DNA from 2 places in the Streptomyces sp. NPDC002156 genome. Region 1 is predicted to be linked to the other one. Evidence: predicted binding sites of a transcription regulator. Region 1 holds the regulator's gene; the other holds the start of a gene.
What was found. The regulator HspR, encoded in region 1, represses chaperone genes until heat shock. The targets are predictions, from matches to a motif close to TTGAGNNNNNNNNNCTCAA.
Positions count from the first base shown of each region.

Region 2: a site for HspR is predicted at 6,033-6,051, ahead of lon (endopeptidase La). Genes of this name have one in related genera too.

Region 1 covers NZ_JBSFDA010000049.1:32,108-41,262, reverse strand. Annotated here, with positions in the region: gene ACWCRB_RS21195 (MraY family glycosyltransferase) at 1-920, shown strand, start outside; gene dnaK (molecular chaperone DnaK) at 1,028-2,893, shown strand; gene grpE (nucleotide exchange factor GrpE) at 2,890-3,546, shown strand; gene dnaJ (molecular chaperone DnaJ) at 3,592-4,785, shown strand; gene ACWCRB_RS21175 (heat shock protein transcriptional repressor HspR) at 4,791-5,237, shown strand; gene ACWCRB_RS21170 (PA14 domain-containing protein) at 5,318-7,351, opposite strand; gene ACWCRB_RS21165 (DUF397 domain-containing protein) at 7,475-7,684, opposite strand; gene ACWCRB_RS21160 (helix-turn-helix domain-containing protein) at 7,713-8,564, opposite strand; gene ACWCRB_RS21155 (hypothetical protein) at 9,138-9,155, shown strand, end outside.
Region 2 covers NZ_JBSFDA010000145.1:6,777-15,931, forward strand. Annotated here, with positions in the region: gene ACWCRB_RS38170 (nitrate- and nitrite sensing domain-containing protein) at 1-1,649, opposite strand, end outside; gene ACWCRB_RS38175 (hypothetical protein) at 2,089-2,880, shown strand; gene ACWCRB_RS38180 (MarR family winged helix-turn-helix transcriptional regulator) at 2,903-3,406, opposite strand; gene lon (endopeptidase La) at 3,596-6,010, opposite strand; gene ACWCRB_RS38190 (GNAT family N-acetyltransferase) at 6,188-6,877, shown strand; gene ACWCRB_RS38195 (hypothetical protein) at 6,819-7,970, opposite strand; gene ACWCRB_RS38200 (rhomboid-like protein) at 8,038-8,820, opposite strand; gene ACWCRB_RS38205 (hypothetical protein) at 8,962-9,155, opposite strand, start outside.

The sequences.
Region 1 (9,155 bases):
CCCGGCCCCTGCCGCTGCTCGGCGGGCTCGCGGTCGTGCTCGCGACCGCGCTGGTCGCGGGCGTGGGCGAGTGGACCGGGTACGCCCCTCTGGGGGACGGGATCGGGAGGCTGCTCCTCGCCGGAGCGGGCGTCGGGGCGCTCGGGCTCGTCGCCGACGTACGGCGGGTGAAGGCGCGGTTCCTGGTCGCCGGTACGGCCGTCGCCGCCGCGTTCGTGGTGCCGTACCGGGAGTTGGGGTTCGGGGCCGGGCTGCTCGCCGTCGGCTGGATCGTGTTCGTCGCCGTCGCCTTCCGGGCCCTCGACCATGCCGACGGGCTGGTGGGGACGGTCGGGGTGCTGACCGCCTTCGGGGTGAGCGCCTGTGCCGCCGTCGAGGTGTTCGACGGGCTCGCCGTGCTGCTGAGCGTGCTGGCCGCCGCGCTCACAGGGTTCCTCATGCACAACTGGCATCCCGCGCGGATCGCGTTCGGCGCGTGCGGGTCCCTGTTCACCGGGTTCGTGCTGGCCTCGGCGGCAGTGGTCGTGCGGACCGGGCACGAACTGGCGCCCAGTGCGGGGGTGTTGTTCGCACTCACCGCCGTGGCCGGCGCGGACGTGGTGCTCGTCGTCGTGTCGCGGCGGGTGGCCCGGCGGCCGCTGTCGCGCGGGGGCCCGGACCATCTCGCGCACCGGCTGCGGCGGCTGGGGCTCACCCCGCGCGGGGCGGCCGTGCTGCTCGGGGCGGGGGCCTTCGGGGCGGTGCTGGTGGGGGTGCTCGCGCATGGCGGGTGGGTCGCGGGATCGGGGCTCTGGTGGGTGGTGGGGGTGGTGGGGGTGGTCGTACTGGGGCTGCTGAGGGTTCCCGTGTACGGGCTGCGGCGGGCACCGGCCGTGCAGTCGGCGCAGGTCAGGGCGTCATTGCGCGTAAGGAACGGATAAGAGTTGAGTGGGGTCGACTCAGCTCTGTTGACCGCGCGACGGGAGTGATGCACACTTGAGTCCGTTCCACTCAAGTCATACTTCGTCATTCCCCTGGAGGAATTGAAATGGCACGTGCGGTCGGCATCGACCTGGGCACGACTAACTCCGTCGTCAGCGTTCTGGAGGGCGGCGAGCCCACCGTCATCACCAACGCCGAGGGTGCCAGGACCACGCCGTCCGTCGTCGCCTTCGCGAAGAACGGTGAGGTGCTGGTCGGCGAGGTAGCCAAGCGCCAGGCGGTCACCAACGTCGACAGGACCATCCGGTCGGTCAAGCGCCACATGGGCACCGACTGGAAGATCGAGGTCGACGGCAAGAACTTCAACCCGCAGCAGATGAGCGCCTTCATCCTGCAGAAGCTGAAGCGCGACGCCGAGGCCTACCTGGGCGAGAAGGTCATGGACGCGGTCATCACCGTCCCGGCCTACTTCAACGACTCCGAGCGCCAGGCGACGAAGGAGGCCGGCGAGATCGCGGGCCTGAACGTCCTGCGTATCGTCAACGAGCCCACGGCCGCCGCTCTGGCGTACGGCCTGGACAAGGACGACCAGACGATCCTCGTCTTCGACCTCGGTGGCGGCACCTTCGACGTGTCCCTCCTGGAGATCGGCGACGGCGTCGTCGAGGTGAAGGCCACCAACGGTGACAACCACCTCGGTGGTGACGACTGGGACCAGCGCGTCATGGACTACCTGGTGCAGCAGTTCCGCACCGGCCACGGCGTGGACCTGGGCAAGGACAAGATGGCCCTCCAGCGCCTCCGCGAGGCCGCCGAGAAGGCCAAGATCGAGCTGTCCTCGTCCACCGAGACCTCGATCAACCTGCCCTACATCACGGCCTCCGCCGAGGGCCCGCTGCACCTGGACGAGAAGCTCACGCGCGCCCAGTTCCAGCAGCTGACGGCCGACCTCCTCGAGCGCTGCAAGACGCCGTTCCACAACGTCATCAAGGACGCCGGTATCGCGCTGAGCGAGATCGACCACGTCGTTCTCGTCGGTGGCTCGACCCGTATGCCCGCCGTCGCCGAGCTGGTCAAGGAGCTGACCGGCGGTCGCGAGGCCAACAAGGGCGTCAACCCGGACGAGGTCGTCGCCATCGGCGCCTCGCTCCAGGCCGGTGTCCTGAAGGGCGAGGTCAAGGACGTACTGCTCCTCGACGTCACCCCGCTGTCCCTCGGTATCGAGACCAAGGGCGGCATCATGACGAAGCTCATCGAGCGGAACACGACGATCCCGACCAAGCGGTCCGAGATCTTCACCACCGCCGAGGACAACCAGCCGTCCGTGCAGATCCAGGTCTACCAGGGCGAGCGCGAGATCGCGGCGTACAACAAGAAGCTCGGGATGTTCGAGCTGACGGGTCTGCCGCCGGCCCCGCGCGGTGTCCCGCAGATCGAGGTGTCCTTCGACATCGACGCCAACGGCATCATGCACGTGACCGCGAAGGACCTCGGCACGGGCAAGGAGCAGAAGATGACCGTCACAGGCGGCTCCTCGCTGCCGAAGGACGAGGTCGACCGCATGCGCCAGGAGGCCGAGCAGTACGCGGACGAGGACCACCGTCGCCGCGAGGCCGCCGAGACCCGCAACCAGGGCGAGCAGCTCGTCTACCAGACGGAGAAGTTCCTCAAGGACAACGAGGACAAGGTCCCCGGCGACATCAAGACCGAGGTCGAGGCCTCGATCGAGGAGCTGAAGACCGCGCTCAAGGGCGAGTCCGCCGAGGGCGACAACACCGCCGAGATCCGCACCGCCACCGAGAAGGTCGCCGCCGTCTCCCAGAAGCTGGGCCAGGCGATGTACGCCGACGCCCAGGCGGGTCAGGCCGCCGGCGCCGGTGACGCGGCGCCCGGCGCCGAGGCCCCGAAGGCCGACGACGACGTCGTCGACGCCGAGATCGTCGACGACGAGCGCAAGGACGGTGCCGCGTGACGGAGGAGACTCCGGGCTTCGACGAGAAGCCCGACGTCCCTTCCGGCGCCACCCCCGACGACGCCGAGCCGAAGGCCGCCCCCTCTTCTGAGGGGGCGGCCCCGGCCGGGGACGCAGCAGCAGCACAGGTCGCCGGTCTGACGGCACAGCTGGACCAGGTACGTACGGCGCTCGGTGAGCGCACGGCGGACCTCCAGCGGCTCCAGGCCGAGTATCAGAACTACCGCCGCCGGGTCGAGCGGGACCGGATCACGGTCAAGGAGATCGCCATCGCGAACCTCCTGAGCGAGCTCCTGCCCGTGCTCGACGACATCGGCCGCGCGAGGGAACACGGCGAACTGGTCGGCGGGTTCAAGTCCGTCGCCGAGTCGCTGGAGACCGTCGCCGCCAAGATGGGCCTGCAGCAGTTCGGCAAGGAGGGCGAGCCCTTCGACCCGATGATCCACGAGGCCCTGATGCACTCGTACGCGCCGGACGTCACGGAGACGACCTGCGTGGCGATCCTGCAGCCGGGCTACCGCTTCGGCGAGCGCAACCTGCGCCCCGCGCGGGTCGCGGTGGCCGAGCCCCAGCCCGGGGCGACGCAGGCCGACAAGGGCGACTCCACGGAGTCGGCGGACGGCAAGGAGAACGGTGGCCCGGAAGAGGGCTGACGTGAGCACTGAGGTGGGGGACTCCGGAGAGGAGGGACGTCGGGGATGAGCACCAAGGACTTCATCGAGAAGGACTTCTACAAGGTCCTCGGCGTCCCCAAGGACGCCACCGAGGCCGAGATCAAGAAGGCGTACCGGAAACTCGCCCGCGAGTTCCACCCGGACGCCAACAAGGGCAACGCCAAGGCCGAGGAGCGCTTCAAGGAGATCTCCGAGGCGAACGACGTCCTCGGCGACCCCAAGAAGCGCAAGGAGTACGACGAGGCCCGCGCCCTCTTCGGCAACGGCGGTTTCCGCCCCGGGCCGGGCGCGGGCGGCGGCTCCTTCAACTTCGACCTGGGCGACCTCTTCGGGGGCGGCCCCCAGGGCGGAGGCGCCGGTGGTGGCTCCGGTCCGGGCGGCTTCGGCGGTGGCATCGGGGACGTCTTCGGCGGTCTGTTCAACCGGGGCGGCGGCGGGACCACCCGTACGCAGCCCAGGCGCGGCCAGGACATCGACACCGAGGTCACGCTCAGCTTCACGGAGGCGGTGGACGGCGCGACGGTCCCGCTGCGCATGACGTCCCAGTCACCGTGCAAGGCGTGCTCCGGGACGGGCGACAAGAACGGCACACCGAGGGTGTGCCCGACGTGCGTGGGGACCGGCCAGGTGGCGAGGGGGTCGGGCGGCGGTTTTTCGTTGACGGACCCCTGCCCGGACTGCAAGGGCCGGGGCCTGATCGCGGAACACGCGTGCATGGTCTGCAACGGCAGCGGACGCGCCAAGTCCTCCCGGACGATGCAGGTGCGCATCCCGGCAGGGGTGGCCGACGGCCAGCGCATCCGCCTGCGCGGCAAGGGAGCACCGGGCGAGCGAGGCGGCCCGGCGGGCGACCTGTACGTCACCGTGCATGTCGACGCCCACCCGGTGTTCGGCCGCAAGGAAGACAACCTGACGGTGACGGTGCCGGTGACGTTCGTCGAGGCGGCACTCGGCGGCGAGGTCAGGGTCCCGACTCTGGGCGGCCCGTCGGTCACCCTGAAGCTGCCGCCGGGCACGCCCAACGGGCGCACGATGCGCGCGCGGGGCAAGGGCGCGGTCCGCAAGGACGGCACCCGGGGCGATCTGCTGGTCACCGTCGAGGTGAGTGTCCCGACGGAGCTGACGGGGAAGGCTCGTGACGCACTGGAGGCGTATCGCGAGGCGACCGCGGATGAGGATCCGCGGGCAGAGCTGTTCGAGGCAGCGAAGGGAGCTTGACCGAGATGGACGGTCGTCGACGCAACCCGTATGAACTGACCGAGGAAACCCCGGTCTACGTCATCTCGGTGGCGGCCCAGCTCTCGGGCCTGCACCCCCAGACCCTGCGCCAGTACGACCGCCTGGGCCTGGTCTCCCCCGACCGCACCGCCGGCCGGGGCCGCCGCTACTCGGCCCGCGACATCGAACTGCTCCGCGCGGTGCAGGCGTTGTCGCAGGACGAGGGCATCAACCTGGCCGGCATCAAGCGGATCATCGAACTGGAGAACCAGGTGGTCGCGTTGCAGTCCAGGGTGGCCGAGATGGAGGCTGCGTTGGATGGCGCCGCTGCGGCGATGCAGCAGCGGGAGGCGGCGGTGCACGCCTCGTACCGGCGGGATCTGGTGCCTTATCAGGAGGTTCAGCAGACGAGCGCGCTGGTGGTCTGGCGGCCTAAGAAGGCGAAGGACTAGGCGGGCGCGTGTGTGACGCGGGTGTGTGAAGGGGCCCGGAGGATCGGTTCGAACCTCCGGGCCCCTTCGGCGTGCTGGGGCTAGGCCTCCGATGAGTCGGCCCGCAACACGTGGTCGCCGACCGGCGCCGACTCGGTCCCGTCCGCGTACACGGCCGTGACCTTGTAGAAGAGGGTCGTGCCGGTCGGGGCGGCGTAGTCCGAGTAGTGGTTTTTCGTGACCGGTCTTGGTGTCTCCGTGAGCCTCGCGTAGGCGCCCTTGGCGCGGTCCCAGCGGTAGACGTGGTAGCCGATCGCCGTGCCGTAGGTGTCGCGGTCCGCGGTGTAGTTCACGGTGAGATGGGCTTCTCCGGCGAAGTCCTCACTCTCCAGGTGGAGAATGGCCGACTCGTCCGGATAGGTCTCCGTCGGGATCACGTTGAGTTCGGCGACGTCGACGGATGTGGCGGAGCCGATGTCAAGGACATTGCCGTCGTTGTCGATGGCGGCGACCACATATCGCAGTTTCTCCCCGTCGGGCAGGTTCGGGTCCCAGTTCCGCGACCATACGGAGCTGTACGGAAGGCTGTCGGTGATGTCCGTGTACGTCCAGGCGCCGTCGGCGTACACACCTCGGTGGATCCGGTAGTCGGCGACGTCCTCGGCCGGGCTGTCGTCCCAGTCGAGCCGTACGCCGTTCTCCATCGCCGTCGCGGTCAGGCCGGTCACCGCGGCGGGGGCGGTGTAGTCGCCGACATGGTCGACGGTGACCGAGTCCGAGGCGGGACCGAAGTTGCCCTGGCGGTCCACGGCCCGGACCCAGTAGGTGTGCGTCGTGGAACGCCCGATCTCGGTGTCCACGTAGGACTCACCAGCGGTGGTGAACCCGATGCCGTCGCGGTAGACGTAGAAGTACGCGATGTCTTCGTCCGCGTCCGGGCCCCAGGTCCAGGTCAGGCTGACGCCGCGCTCTCCGTCGACGGCCTTCAGGTCGTCCGGGGCGAAGGTGGGCTTTGTGGTGTCCACGCTCTCGTACACGGCCGTGAGGGAGGCGGCCGACTCGTTGCCATGGGTGTCCACGGCCGTGATGACGTAGTAGAACGAGCCCCCGGTCGGCGGCAACTTGTCGTCGTACCAACTGCCGGTCCACGAGGAGCCGCTGACCAGGTTGTCGGCCGTGAGCGCGACGGGCTCGGAGGCGGAGCGATAGACCCGGTAACCGGCCAGGTCGGGCTCGGTGTTGGGGTACCAGTTGAGGTTCGCCTCGGCCACCGGGGTGATGGTCCCGTTGTCCGAGACCCCGGTGGGCGCGGCGGGCGCCGTCGTGTCGACGGTGGTGACCGCCTTGTCGGCGGAGCCCGTCGAGACGTTGCCGGCCTTGTCGTAGGCGCGGACCTCGTAGTAGTAGGTCGCGCCTGTCTCCGGGAGGGGCGCGTCGGTGTACGAGGTGGAGGTGGTCGTCGTGAGGGGCTTGGTACCGAAGGCAGCGTCCTTGAGGCGGCGGAAGACCTTGTACCCGGCGAGGTCCATCTCCTTGTTCTTCGCCCAGGTGAGCTTCGCCTTGCCCGTTGTCTTGTCGTACGTGACGGTCGGCGCTGTCGGGGCGAGCGGCTTGACCTTGTCGACGGCTGTCGAAGTGCGGGGCGCGTAGGCGAAGTTGACGTTCGCGTTGCCCGTGAAGTTGGCGTAGTCGATGCGCAGGGTGTGTTTGCCGGACGGGATGGTGAGGTTGACGGTCTTCTTCTGGGTCGTGGTGACGTTCTTCCAGAGGTTGACCTTGGCCTTGCCGTCCAGGTACACGCGGATGCCGTCCTGCGCGGCGACGGTGAGGGCGAAGGGGCCGCCCGAGCCGAAGTCCCTCGTCACTGTCCAGCGGATGCCGAAGTTGTCCTTCGGGAGGCCGGTGGCGGGGGCCTTCGCGCCCCAGTTCTCGGCGACGGCGGCGTCGCAGTCGGTTCGCTTGGGGGTCCCCGACAAGGCGGTGTTCGCGAAGAACTGGCGCTTGTAGACGGGGGAGTTGCAAGTGGTCGCGGCGGAGGCGACCGGGGCTGCGGTGCCGAGCAGGGCACCGGCGGTGGCGAGCACGACGGCGGTCGCGGTGGTGGCCGCGGGTGTCGTGCGTCTGGCTGGGTTCACTGCGGTCCTTCGGTCCTGATCGTCGACGGCAGAGGGAGCCGTTGACGATCAGGACTCGTGAGGGTGGGGGTTGGTTGTACGGGTGTTGCGTGAATGTTCGAGAGGGACGAGGGGTGCTGGTGCTCAGGCTGAGGAGACTTCGTCGGCCTTCAGCGCCGTTATGAACGAGGTCCAGGCCTGGGTGTCGAAGGCCAGGTTCGGGCCGGACGTGTTCTTGCTGTCGCGTATGGGGAGGACGTCGGGGAGTCCTTCGGCGACCTCCAGGCAGTCGCCGCCCTGCCCGCTGTAGCTGCTCTTGCGCCATATCGCGGTCTCAAGACTGGGCGTGCTCATCCCTCGTTACCTCTCCGCTTCCATACGGCTACAGCTCCCGCCTTACCTGGGCGATCAGGTCGAGGCTGTCCCCAGGGCTCAAGGCGATGGACCGTAGCGAATCGAAGATCAGCGTATATTCCTCGGTCTCCTTCGGGGTCTCCATGTACAGGGTCCCCGTGCGGTGCTCAACACACACGACATCCGAGAACGACCCCTCGGGGAACCCGAAGAGGACGAACGATCCGGCCAGTCCGGCATGTGCCCCCGCACGGTGGGGAATGACCTGGACCTCCACGGTCGGATGGCTCGCCATGGTCTCCAGGTGCTCCAGTTGTTTGCGCATCGCCTCCCGGCCTCCCACTTCGAGTCGGAGGGCGGCCTCACTCTCGATCACACACAGACGTGGGGGGTCGGGGCGGTCCAGGATCTCCTGGCGTTTCATGCGCGCCTCCACGAGCGCGTCCACCTCGTCCTGTTTCAGGTTTGTGGGGGCGACGGAGAGAACGGCCCGTGCGTAGTCGGGGGTTTGCAGCAAGCCGGCGATGACGTTGCCTTGGAACGACCGGATGTAGTCGGACGTCTTCTCGTAGTCGATGAACTCCGTGTACGTCGGGCGCGCCAGCCCCGCGCGCTGCACCCAGCCGGGCTCGCGGCTGCGCTGCGCCAGCGACACCAACTCGTCGACCTGGGCCGGGTCTTCAACACCGTAGAACGTGAGCAGGTCGCGCAACTCTCCCAGTGAGATGCCCAAGCGGGCGTTCTCGATCCGGTTGATTTTCGTGCGGTGGCAACCGATGCGCTCTGCGGCATCGTCGGGTGTTCTCCCTGCCCGTTCGCGGAACTCGATCAGCTTCGCGGCGAGGCGACGGCGTCGAACTGTTGGGCGAACTCCGGCCATTAGTACCCCTCCGTACAGGTGGTGCGGTCGCAGAACAGTAGCCGCAACAAAAGATCATGGAACTGTTCCAAAAGTCAGGTTGCGAATTGCTCGGATGCAGAGCACTCTGAATCCATAACGCAGCGTATCAACTTGGTGACACGGCAACTGTCTTGATGTGTCATCACCCGCTCGCCATATGGCACATCGACGATGCCGAACTCGCCGACTCCGCAGTCCTGTTGCTCTCCGAGCTGACCACCAACGCCGTGAACGCCGCAGCGACCCCCGGCCGGGAGATCGGCGTCCGGTTCGAACTGACCGTTGCCGCACTGCGCCTTGAGGTGTCCGACGCGAGCGACGGGCAGCCGAGGCTGCGGCATGCGGCGGGCGACGACGAGTCGGGGCGGGGCTGGCGCTGGTGGAGGCCTTGGCCGATGCGTGGGGCACAGAACCGCGTGACACGGTTGGCAAGGTCGTATGGGCGCTTCTGCTCCTGCCCGAAGGGGGCACGCCGTGACCGCGACCGCAGCCACGCCGCCGGCCCCGGAACGGTGCGGGACAGTACGCGCCTCCCTGTTCTACGGTGCCCCGATGCTCAGCGAAGTGGGC
Region 2 (9,155 bases), on a different contig from region 1:
GGGACGGGACCCGCGTGCTGGTGGCCGTGTTCGGCGCCGGCGAGGACCAGGAGGTTCTCGCTGTGGCGACGCATGACGGTGGCGAAGTGGTCGAGCTTGAAGAGGGTGGCGAGCCGGTCCGGGTCCTGCTCGCGCTCCTCCAGGCCCTCGATGACGGCGAGTTGGCGCTCGACCAGGCCCAGGGTGCGCAGCGCGAGGTTCACGAAGGTGCCGTGGATGTTCTGCCGGGTGCGGGCCAACTGGGTTGCCGCGTCGGCGAGTTCGGTGCGCAGCTCCTCGCGGGCGTCGGCCATCTTCTGGCGCTGGCCGACCAGGTGCTTGCGGTCGGACTCCAGGGTGGCGATGCGCTCGTGGACGGCGAGGGCGCGGGCGTGCAGGGTGTTGACGGACCGGACGACCTGGGCGAACTCGTCGTTGCGGCCGGTGAACTTGACCGGTTCCTCGGCGAGCGGGTCGGCGGCCTCGGCGAGCCGGGCGGTACCCCGGCGCAGCACGGAGAGCGGGCGGGTGAGGGTGCGGGCCATGGCGGTCGCGATACCCACGGAGATCAGGAGGAGGGCGCCGAGGGCGGCGATCCGGATCTCCAGCTCGGTGACGTCGTCGTCCCGGAGCTTGATGAGCGCCTTGGTGCGGCGCTCGTAGAGGGAGGCCTCGACCCCGCGCATCAGCTCGACGCGGGCGGAGAGGGCCGAGTCCACGCCGCTGAGGCCGGTGGCGAGTTCGCGCGTGGACAGCGTGGGCTGGTCGGTGAGCGAGGCGAGGTACTTGTCGGCGGTGTCGACCTCGGGTCCGGTGACCGTGGAGTCGTAGCTGCCGACGGCGGTCTCGGGGGCCGTCTCGCGGAAGTCGAGGATCGCCGCGTCCGAGCGCAGGCGGGCCTGCTGGGCGGCGGTGGTGAGCGCGTTCCGCGCCTTGGTGTTCGCCGGTGAGGTGACGGTCTCTCGGGAGGACAGCCCGGTGACCGGGTCGTACACGTTCTCGGTGGAGGTCGGCACGCTCAGCGCGGCGAGGAGGAGGCCCCGGGCGGCGGCGGCCTGCTGGACGGCGGAGTCGAGTTCGGCGAGGGCGTACGCGCCGGCGCCCGCGCGGGGCGGCTGGTTCTCGGCGAGCTGGTCGGCGAGGCGGTGCAGCCCGGCGATGGCGGCGGAGTACGTCTCGTGGGCCTGGAGGGCGGTGCTCTTGCCGGTGAGCGCCTCCCGGCGCAGCGTCGCGATCTCGTCCAGGTCCTCGCGCAGCGCGGCCGGGGTGTCGGGGTTCGCGCGCAGATCGCCGACCTGGCGGTCGACGCGGGCGCCGCGCTGCTCGGAGGGAGCCTTCGCCTTGGCGCGGCCGGCCGCGATGTAGACGGTGACCTCGTCGCGTTCGTCGGCGAGCGAGTGGGCGAGGGTCAGCGCGTCCTGGGTCTGTGCCGCGAGGGTCACCAGGTCCTGGGAGTCGTGGAGCTGGGAGGAGGCTGCGATGAGGGACGGGGAGCCTGCCCCGGCGATCGCGGCGGCCACGACGGCGACGGCCACGATGAGCCGGTTTCGGACGTGGGCGGGGCGTCCCCGGCCCGCGGGATCGGTCGGGGCGTCACCGGTAGCGCCCCCTGCGGGAGCTGTCTGCCTGCCTGTGCGCCGAGGCCGCGTCTTCTGCACCGTCGCTCGCATTCCTGACTCGTGTGCCCATGGGCCCGGGTGACGATGCGTCCGGACCCGAATGACGATCCGTCAACTGGATGGCCGCCCGGATGGTTCTGGCCTGCCGCTCACCCGGTACGGTTCCGGTTCTCCGGCACGGTCCGGCTCCCGACCCTCCCATGCCGGTGGGCAGGGAGCGCGCGTCACCTGACCCGCCACTCAAAGGAGTGAACATCAAGGAGTCAACATCGGCGGGGAGTTGGCGGCAAGTTCCTCTGGCCTGTGCTCCCACCGTGCCCGGCGGGCCGGTTGGACGTGGGCGGCGGGCTTTGACATTATCCGCCACCACGTCTTCACGGAGTAGATCATTCCCGCCCAAACCAGGCGTCTGACCAGGGGCTACCCGGTGTTTCGGCAACTGTTGCCAGCCTTTTGAGAACGTTGTGAAGGCCTCGTGCAGACTGGCCGGATGCGCACTGAACTCGCCACGGAGCCCGGTGATCCGGCCCGCCCCAATGAGGACTTCGCCGCGATCGGACTTCCCGCCTCCGGGCAGGGCGGTTCGCTCGTGCTCCTGGACGGGGTGACTCCCCCCAGGTCCGGCACGGGCTGTCTGCATTCCGTCCCCTGGTACACGGCCCGGCTCGGCGGCGCACTGACCGAACTGTCGGTTTCGCGGCGGGATATGCCCCTCCAGGACGTGCTGGCGGCGGCCATCTCTCGTACCGCCGCGGCCCATGCGCAAACCTGTGACCTTTCTCACCCCCGTACGCCCCAGGCGACCGTGGTCCTGGCCCGCTGGTCCCTGGACGTCGTGGAGCATCTGGTGCTGTCCGACTCGGCCCTGCTGACCGAGTCCCCGGACGGCTCGGTCACCGCTCACCTGGACGACCGGCTGTCCCGTGTCCCCCGTGCGTCCCTGGCCACGGACGCGATCGCCGACGCGACGGTACGCAACAAGGAGGGCGGCTTCTTCACGGCGGCGGCCGATCCGGCGGTGGCGTCCCGCGCGGTGTCGGGCACCCTCCCGCGCGCGGAGGTGCGCGCCCTGGCAGCCCTGACGGACGGCGCGACCCGCTGGGTGGAGAAGTTCGCCGAGGGCGACTGGACGGCCTGCTTCACCGCCGTACGCAAGGAGGGCCCGCAGGCGCTGCTGAACCGCGTACGGGAACTGGAGCGGGCGGACGCGGACGCGGGCCGGCCGCGCCTGCGCCGCAGCAAGACGCACGACGACGCGACGGTGGTGTACGTGGAGCCGTGAACCAGGTGATCGAGGAGGGGCCCTACCTCTCCATGCCGAGGTTCAGCTGATGCAGCAGCCGGGCCAGTTCGGCCACCTCGGTGCGGTCCCAGGCGGCCATCTCCCGCACATACCGCGCGCGTCGCGCCTCCCGTACGGCGCGGAAGCGGACGCTGCCCTCGTCGGTGAGGTGGACCAGCCAGGCGCGGCCGTCGGCGGGGTCCGGTTCGCGAGCGATGAGGCCCAGCTCCTCCATGGCGCGCAGCTGGCGGGACATGGTGGCCTTGCCGACGCCGATGTAGGCCGCGAGTTCGGTGGCCCGCTGGCGCCCGCACTCGTCCAGCCGCACCAGCAGGCCGTACGCCGACGGCTCCAGCTCGGGATGGACCTCGCGGGCCATCTCCCCGGAGTTGGCCCGGGCGCGCCGCAGGAACACGGTCAACTCACGTTCCAGGGCGAGGAATTCCCGCTCGACCCCGGGTCCGGGCGTCGTGGACTCGACTCGCTGTCCGCCGAGGTTCCCCTCGCCGTTCACGTCCTCGTGCACGTCAGCACTCCTGATCCGGTCTCGCCGCTCTGAAGGTGTCCGTCGAACGCGGCCATTGCCGCAGCTCGGACAGTATTCGGCAAGTATTTCGCAGGCCAGGACCGCCGACGTCACCCAGGCCCCTGTCCGGCGTACGGGAAGGCCCGGACCCCTTGCGGGACCCGGGCCTTCACCGACCGGCAGCGTCCGTCACGCCGCTGCCGGAACCCTCACCTCCGCCGGGTTCTCCGCCGGGGTGAGCGCCAGTTCGAGGACCTGGCGGACGTCCGTGACGGCGTGGACGTCGAGCTTCTCCAGGACCTCGGCCGGGACGTCGTCCAGGTCGGCCTCGTTGCGCTTCGGGATGATCACGGTGGTGACGCCTGCCCGGTGCGCGGCGAGCAGCTTCTGCTTCACACCGCCGATGGGCAGCACCCGGCCGGTCAGCGAGACCTCGCCGGTCATGGCGACGTCCGTTCGGACGAGCCGTCCGCTGAGCAGCGAGGCGAGGGCGGTCGTCATGGTGACGCCCGCGCTCGGACCGTCCTTGGGCACAGCACCCGCCGGGAAGTGGATGTGCACGCCCCGGTCCTTCAGGTCGCCCACGGGCAGTTCCAGTTCGGCTCCGTGCGAGCGCAGGAAGGAGAGCGCGATCTGCGCGGACTCCTTCATCACGTCACCCAGCTGCCCGGTGAGCGTGAGCCCCGCAGCCCCCGTCTCCGGATCGGCGAGCGAGGCCTCGACGTAGAGGACATCGCCCCCGGCGCCGGTGACAGCGAGCCCGGTGGCGACACCGGGTACGGCCGTACGCCGCTCGGCCGGGTCCTGGGCGGACTCGGGCACGTGATGGGGACGCCCGATGAGCGACCGCAGATCACCTTCGGTGACGGTGAACGGCAGCTTCCGTTCCCCGAGTTCGTGCTGTGCGGCGACCTTGCGCAGCAGCCGCGCGATGGACCGCTCCAGGTTCCGGACCCCGGCCTCCCGGGTGTACTCGCCGGCGAGCTTGCGCAACGCGCTCTCGTCGAGGGCGACTTCGGTGCCCTCCAGTCCGGCCCGCTCCAACTGCCGGGGCAGCAGGTGGTCCCGGGCGATGACGACCTTCTCATCCTCCGTGTAGCCGTCCAGCCGGACCAGCTCCATCCGGTCGAGCAGCGCCTCCGGAATGGCTTCGAGCACGTTGGCCGTGGCAAGGAACACCACGTCACTCAGATCGAGTTCGACTTCGAGGTAGTGGTCGCGGAAAGTGTGGTTCTGCGCCGGGTCGAGGACTTCGAGCAGGGCCGCGGCGGGGTCGCCCCGGAAGTCGGAGCCGACCTTGTCGATCTCGTCGAGGAGAACGACGGGGTTCATCGACCCGGCCTCCTTGATGGCCCGCACGATCCGCCCGGGCAGCGCGCCGACGTACGTACGCCGATGCCCACGGATCTCGGCCTCGTCCCTGACCCCACCCAGTGCCACCCGGACGAACTTCCGCCCCATGGCGTGCGCGACGGACTCCCCGAGGCTGGTCTTGCCGACACCGGGCGGGCCGACGAGGGCCAGCACAGCGCCGCCACGACGCCCGCCGACAACCCCGAGCCCACGCTGGGCCCGCCGCTTGCGCACGGCGAGGTACTCGGTGATGCGCTCCTTCACGTCTTCCAGCCCCGCGTGCTCGGCGTCGAGCACGGCCTGGGCGCCCTGGATGTCGTACGAGTCCTCGGTCCGCTCGTTCCACGGCAGTTCGAGCACGGTGTCGAGCCAGGTCCGGATCCAGCCGCCCTCGGGCGACTGCTCGGAGGACCGCTCCAGCTTGTCGACCTCCTTGAGCGCGGCCTCGCGCACGTTCTCCGGCAGATCGGCGGCCTCGACGCGGGCCCGGTAGTCGTCGGACTCCTCGCCGTCCTGCTCGCCGTTGATCTCCCGCAGTTCCTTGCGTACGGCTTCCAGCTGCTTGCGCAGCAGGAACTCCCGCTGCTGCTTGTCGACGCCCTCCTGGACGTCCTTCGCGATGGTCTCGGCGACGTCCTGCTCGGCGAGGTGGTCGCGCAACTGCTGGGTGGCGAGCTTCAGCCGGGCCACCGGGTCGGCGGTCTCCAGGAGTTCGATCTTCTGGTCGGTGCTGAGGAAGGGCGAGTAACCGGAGTTGTCGGCAAGGGCGGAGACGTCGTCGATGGCCTGCACCCGGTCGACGACCTGCCAGGCGGCGCGCTTGCGCAGCCAGGAGGTGGCAAGTGCCTTGTATTCCTTGACAAGTTCGGTGACATGACCGGGCAGCGGGTCGGGAACGGTCTCGTCGACCCGAGTCCCCTCGACCCACAGCGCGGCTCCCGGCCCGGTGGTCCCGGCGCCGATCCGCACGCGCCCCCGGGCCCGGATGAGGGCACCCGGATCCCCGTCGGCCAGCCGGCCGACCTGCTCCACAGTGCCGATGACACCGGTACTCGGGTACGCCCCGTCGATCCGCGGCACGAGCAGCACCCGAGGCTTCCCGGGCTCGGTGCGCGCGGCGGCCTGCGCGGCCTCCACGGCGGCCCGCACATCGGCGTCGTTCAGATCGAGCGGAACCACCATTCCGGGCAGCACGACCTCGTCGTCGAGCGGCAGCACAGGCAGAGTGAGCGGTGTGGACGTCGAAGCCATGATCTCCCCTTCGGCAGTCAAGTTGAGCTATGCCGACTCAATGCTTGGGAGCGATCGATTGTTCCCCGGGGCGTGTTCGCCGTGAGCGATCACCTCTGCCACCACGGCCGATCACTCGCCTAAAGTCAGCCAAGTAACGCTCACAATCGCATATCAACTATTACACAGGGAGCAGACGTGGACGGAATCGTGCGGACCTGGGTGGACGGCTGGGTCGTCTCGCGCGGGGCGTCGCCGCCACTGGTCGAGCCCTGGGGATACACGATCGACGTCGGCACGGCCGAGCACGTCACCCGGCACGTCCTCGACGCGGTGAACGACGCCGTCGAGGAACGGACCGTCCGCAAGGTGGCCGACGCGGTGACCGGGACGGGCGTGGCTCTCAAGGTGTTCGACGACCCGGCGACGGTCGGCGGCTGGCTCGGCGAGGGCTGGCGGACCGACCCCGAGCCGGGCTACCTGATGTCGGTCGCCCTGACGCCCACGGAGGCACCCCCCGTCCCCGAGGGCTACCGCGTACGCGTCTGGACGCGCGGCGGCGTGACCCGCGTGATGCTCGCGGCACCCGACGGCTCCTGGGCGGCCCGCGGCCAGATCGCCCCGACGGGCAGAACGGCGGTCGTCGACCAGGTGGAGACCTCCCCCGCACACCGCCGCCGTGGCCTCGGCTCCTTCGTCATGCGGACGCTCGCGCGGGAGGCCGTCGCCCAGGGCGCGGAGAGAGGCGTACTGGCCGGAACACCGGACGGACGGGCGCTGTACGAGGCACTGGGCTGGCGGGTGGAGGCGCCGCTGACGAACGCGAAGCTCACGGCGCCGGGCACATCCACGTGCCGTCCGACAGGGCGGCCAGGACACGGCGCTTGATCTCGGCACGCTGCGGGCTACTGACGAGGGACAGGGGCAGGTGGCCGACGTGTTCCTCGTACGGGCGCAGCTCGGCGCGGATGAAGGCGTACTCGGACGGATGCGCTTCGACGAGGAGTCGGTCTGCCTCCGTCCTGGCCTCGGACACCGCCAGCGCGTACGGGCTTTCGAGTTCCCGTTCATGCAGGGCCTGGGTGAGCTGCCGGATGTACCGCTTGTACTCGATGCGCCGCTGTTGGACGGCCGCGAGGAAACGCCGGGCGTTGAGCACCGCGACCGCTTCCGCCTCGGGAAGGGTGTAGACGTCGTCGGGGAGGGCGCCCAGCGCGTGCGGTGTCTCCGTGCGGGCCCGTTCCGCGACCGTCGCGCCCAGCTCACGCAGGGCGTTCTCCCACCGTTTCAGCATCAGCGGATGACGCAGCGCCATGTCGCGTTCGTCCTGCTCCTTGGCGTCCTCGGCGGCGGCCAGCCGCACGGTGGTGTCACTGGCGGCGAGCAGTGCGTCGACCCGCGGGGAGCGCGGCGCGGAGATCCGGCCGTGGGCGACGGCGTACGCGATCTCGTCGTGCACGTCACTGAACGCGGGCGGCTCCGCCGCATCACTGAGGTGCCGCCGGGCGCGCTCCCGCTGGACGAGGTCGGTGTACTCGTCCGGGAACACGTGCCGCAACCAGGCCTGAGCCGTGACCTGGGAGTTCGTGCCGTTCTTGCGCTCACGGCTGTTGTGGAAGTCGTTGCGCCGCAGCTTCTTGACCAGGATGGCGGCCTCGTGGGCGCGCTGGCGGACCCGGCCCAGCCGGTGCTCGGTGACCTCCAGGCGGGGGTCGCCGGTGTAGCGCATCCGCTCGGTGGCGACCTGGAGTTCTCCGCCGGCGCACAGCAGGGCGTCCTGCCAGTCCAGCCGCCATTCCGCCTTGCGCAGCAGTCGGCCGGTGCGGGGCGGGAGGAACCGCCCGTGGACGGCTTCCGCGACGGCCACGGTCACGAGGTTGTCGAAACTCTCGGCGATCAGCTCGACGAGCCGTTCCGTAGGCACCCGCTCGACATCCGCGAGGCGCAGCCTCTCCCCCACACCGGCCCTCTCCGCAAGCACCGACATCCCCTGGGACCGCGAACGCGTCGGTCTCCCACTTGCGGGCAGGCTATCCGAATTCAGGTAATCAGACGGTGACTTTCCGTGATTTCCCGAAGTCGACGCTCCGCCCGGCCCGCCATCGCCGCATCCAGGGCCAGGTGGCGACCCCGATGGCCAGCGCCATCACATGCCCCCAGTTGGTCATCGGATCCGTGTACGCGACGAGGTCCTGCACGAGCATCCCGCCGAACACCACCAGCACCGGCCACCCCAGCCAGGGCCGCAGCAGCCCCGCCAGAGCGCCCACGCTCGCCGCGACCCCGAAGCTGATCCCGTAGTCGAGCCGGTGCAGCGAGGTCTCCGGCAGCCACCCCACCAGCACGCCGAGCCCCACAGGGACCTCGGTCGCGAGGGTGGCCAGCACATGCCCGAGGGCGAACACCCCGGCGGTACGCAGCCCGCCGATCCGCCGCTCCAGCGCAGTGAGGACCAGCAGGAAGACAACGGCGTACGCCGACGTCACGCCGCCCACGACCCACAGCGCGCTGGTGACCAGCACGAACACCGGCATCCGCACGAGGTGGGCGACATCCGTGCTGGAGCCCTGATGGAGGACGTGCACGAGGGCCGGGTCGGCGTGCTCGGCGACGAATGACGTGACAAGGAGAACCGCGGCGAAGGCGAAGGTGAACGGGGTTCCGGTGGGGGTGGGGAGGAGATGCCAGGGGCGGAAGGCCCGCCTGGCCGGAGCAGCCATGGGCCGCGCGGACATGGTCTCCGCCGGTCCCCGCTGTCTCGGCATGGCGTCCAGCAGCCGTACGCCCTCCGCGACGGGCACGTCCGAGGGCGCCGGCGAATCCGGCGTCATGTCACCCTTCGTATCGACCCGTTCCACGGTGAGGCGCTCCTTCCGTTTCGCCCCAGCCTTCGCCCCGACGCACGCCCCTGTCTGTGACCCGCGCCACGCACCGGCCGATTCACAGCAAGCCGATAAGCGCCTCAAAGACTCCTACGCGCGCGGCAGCGGCGGCGTCGCCGTCCGCGCCCCGTGCCCGGCGAGGTAGAGCCTCAGGGCGCACTGGTCCTCCGCCTCGACGAACACCTGCTGCCCCCAGTGAGCGCTGAGGCGGTGCGCGACGTCGACCAGGCGACGGCGTTCCTCCGGCGAGTACGCGGGGAAGCGGACCCAGCCCCGGTCGGCGA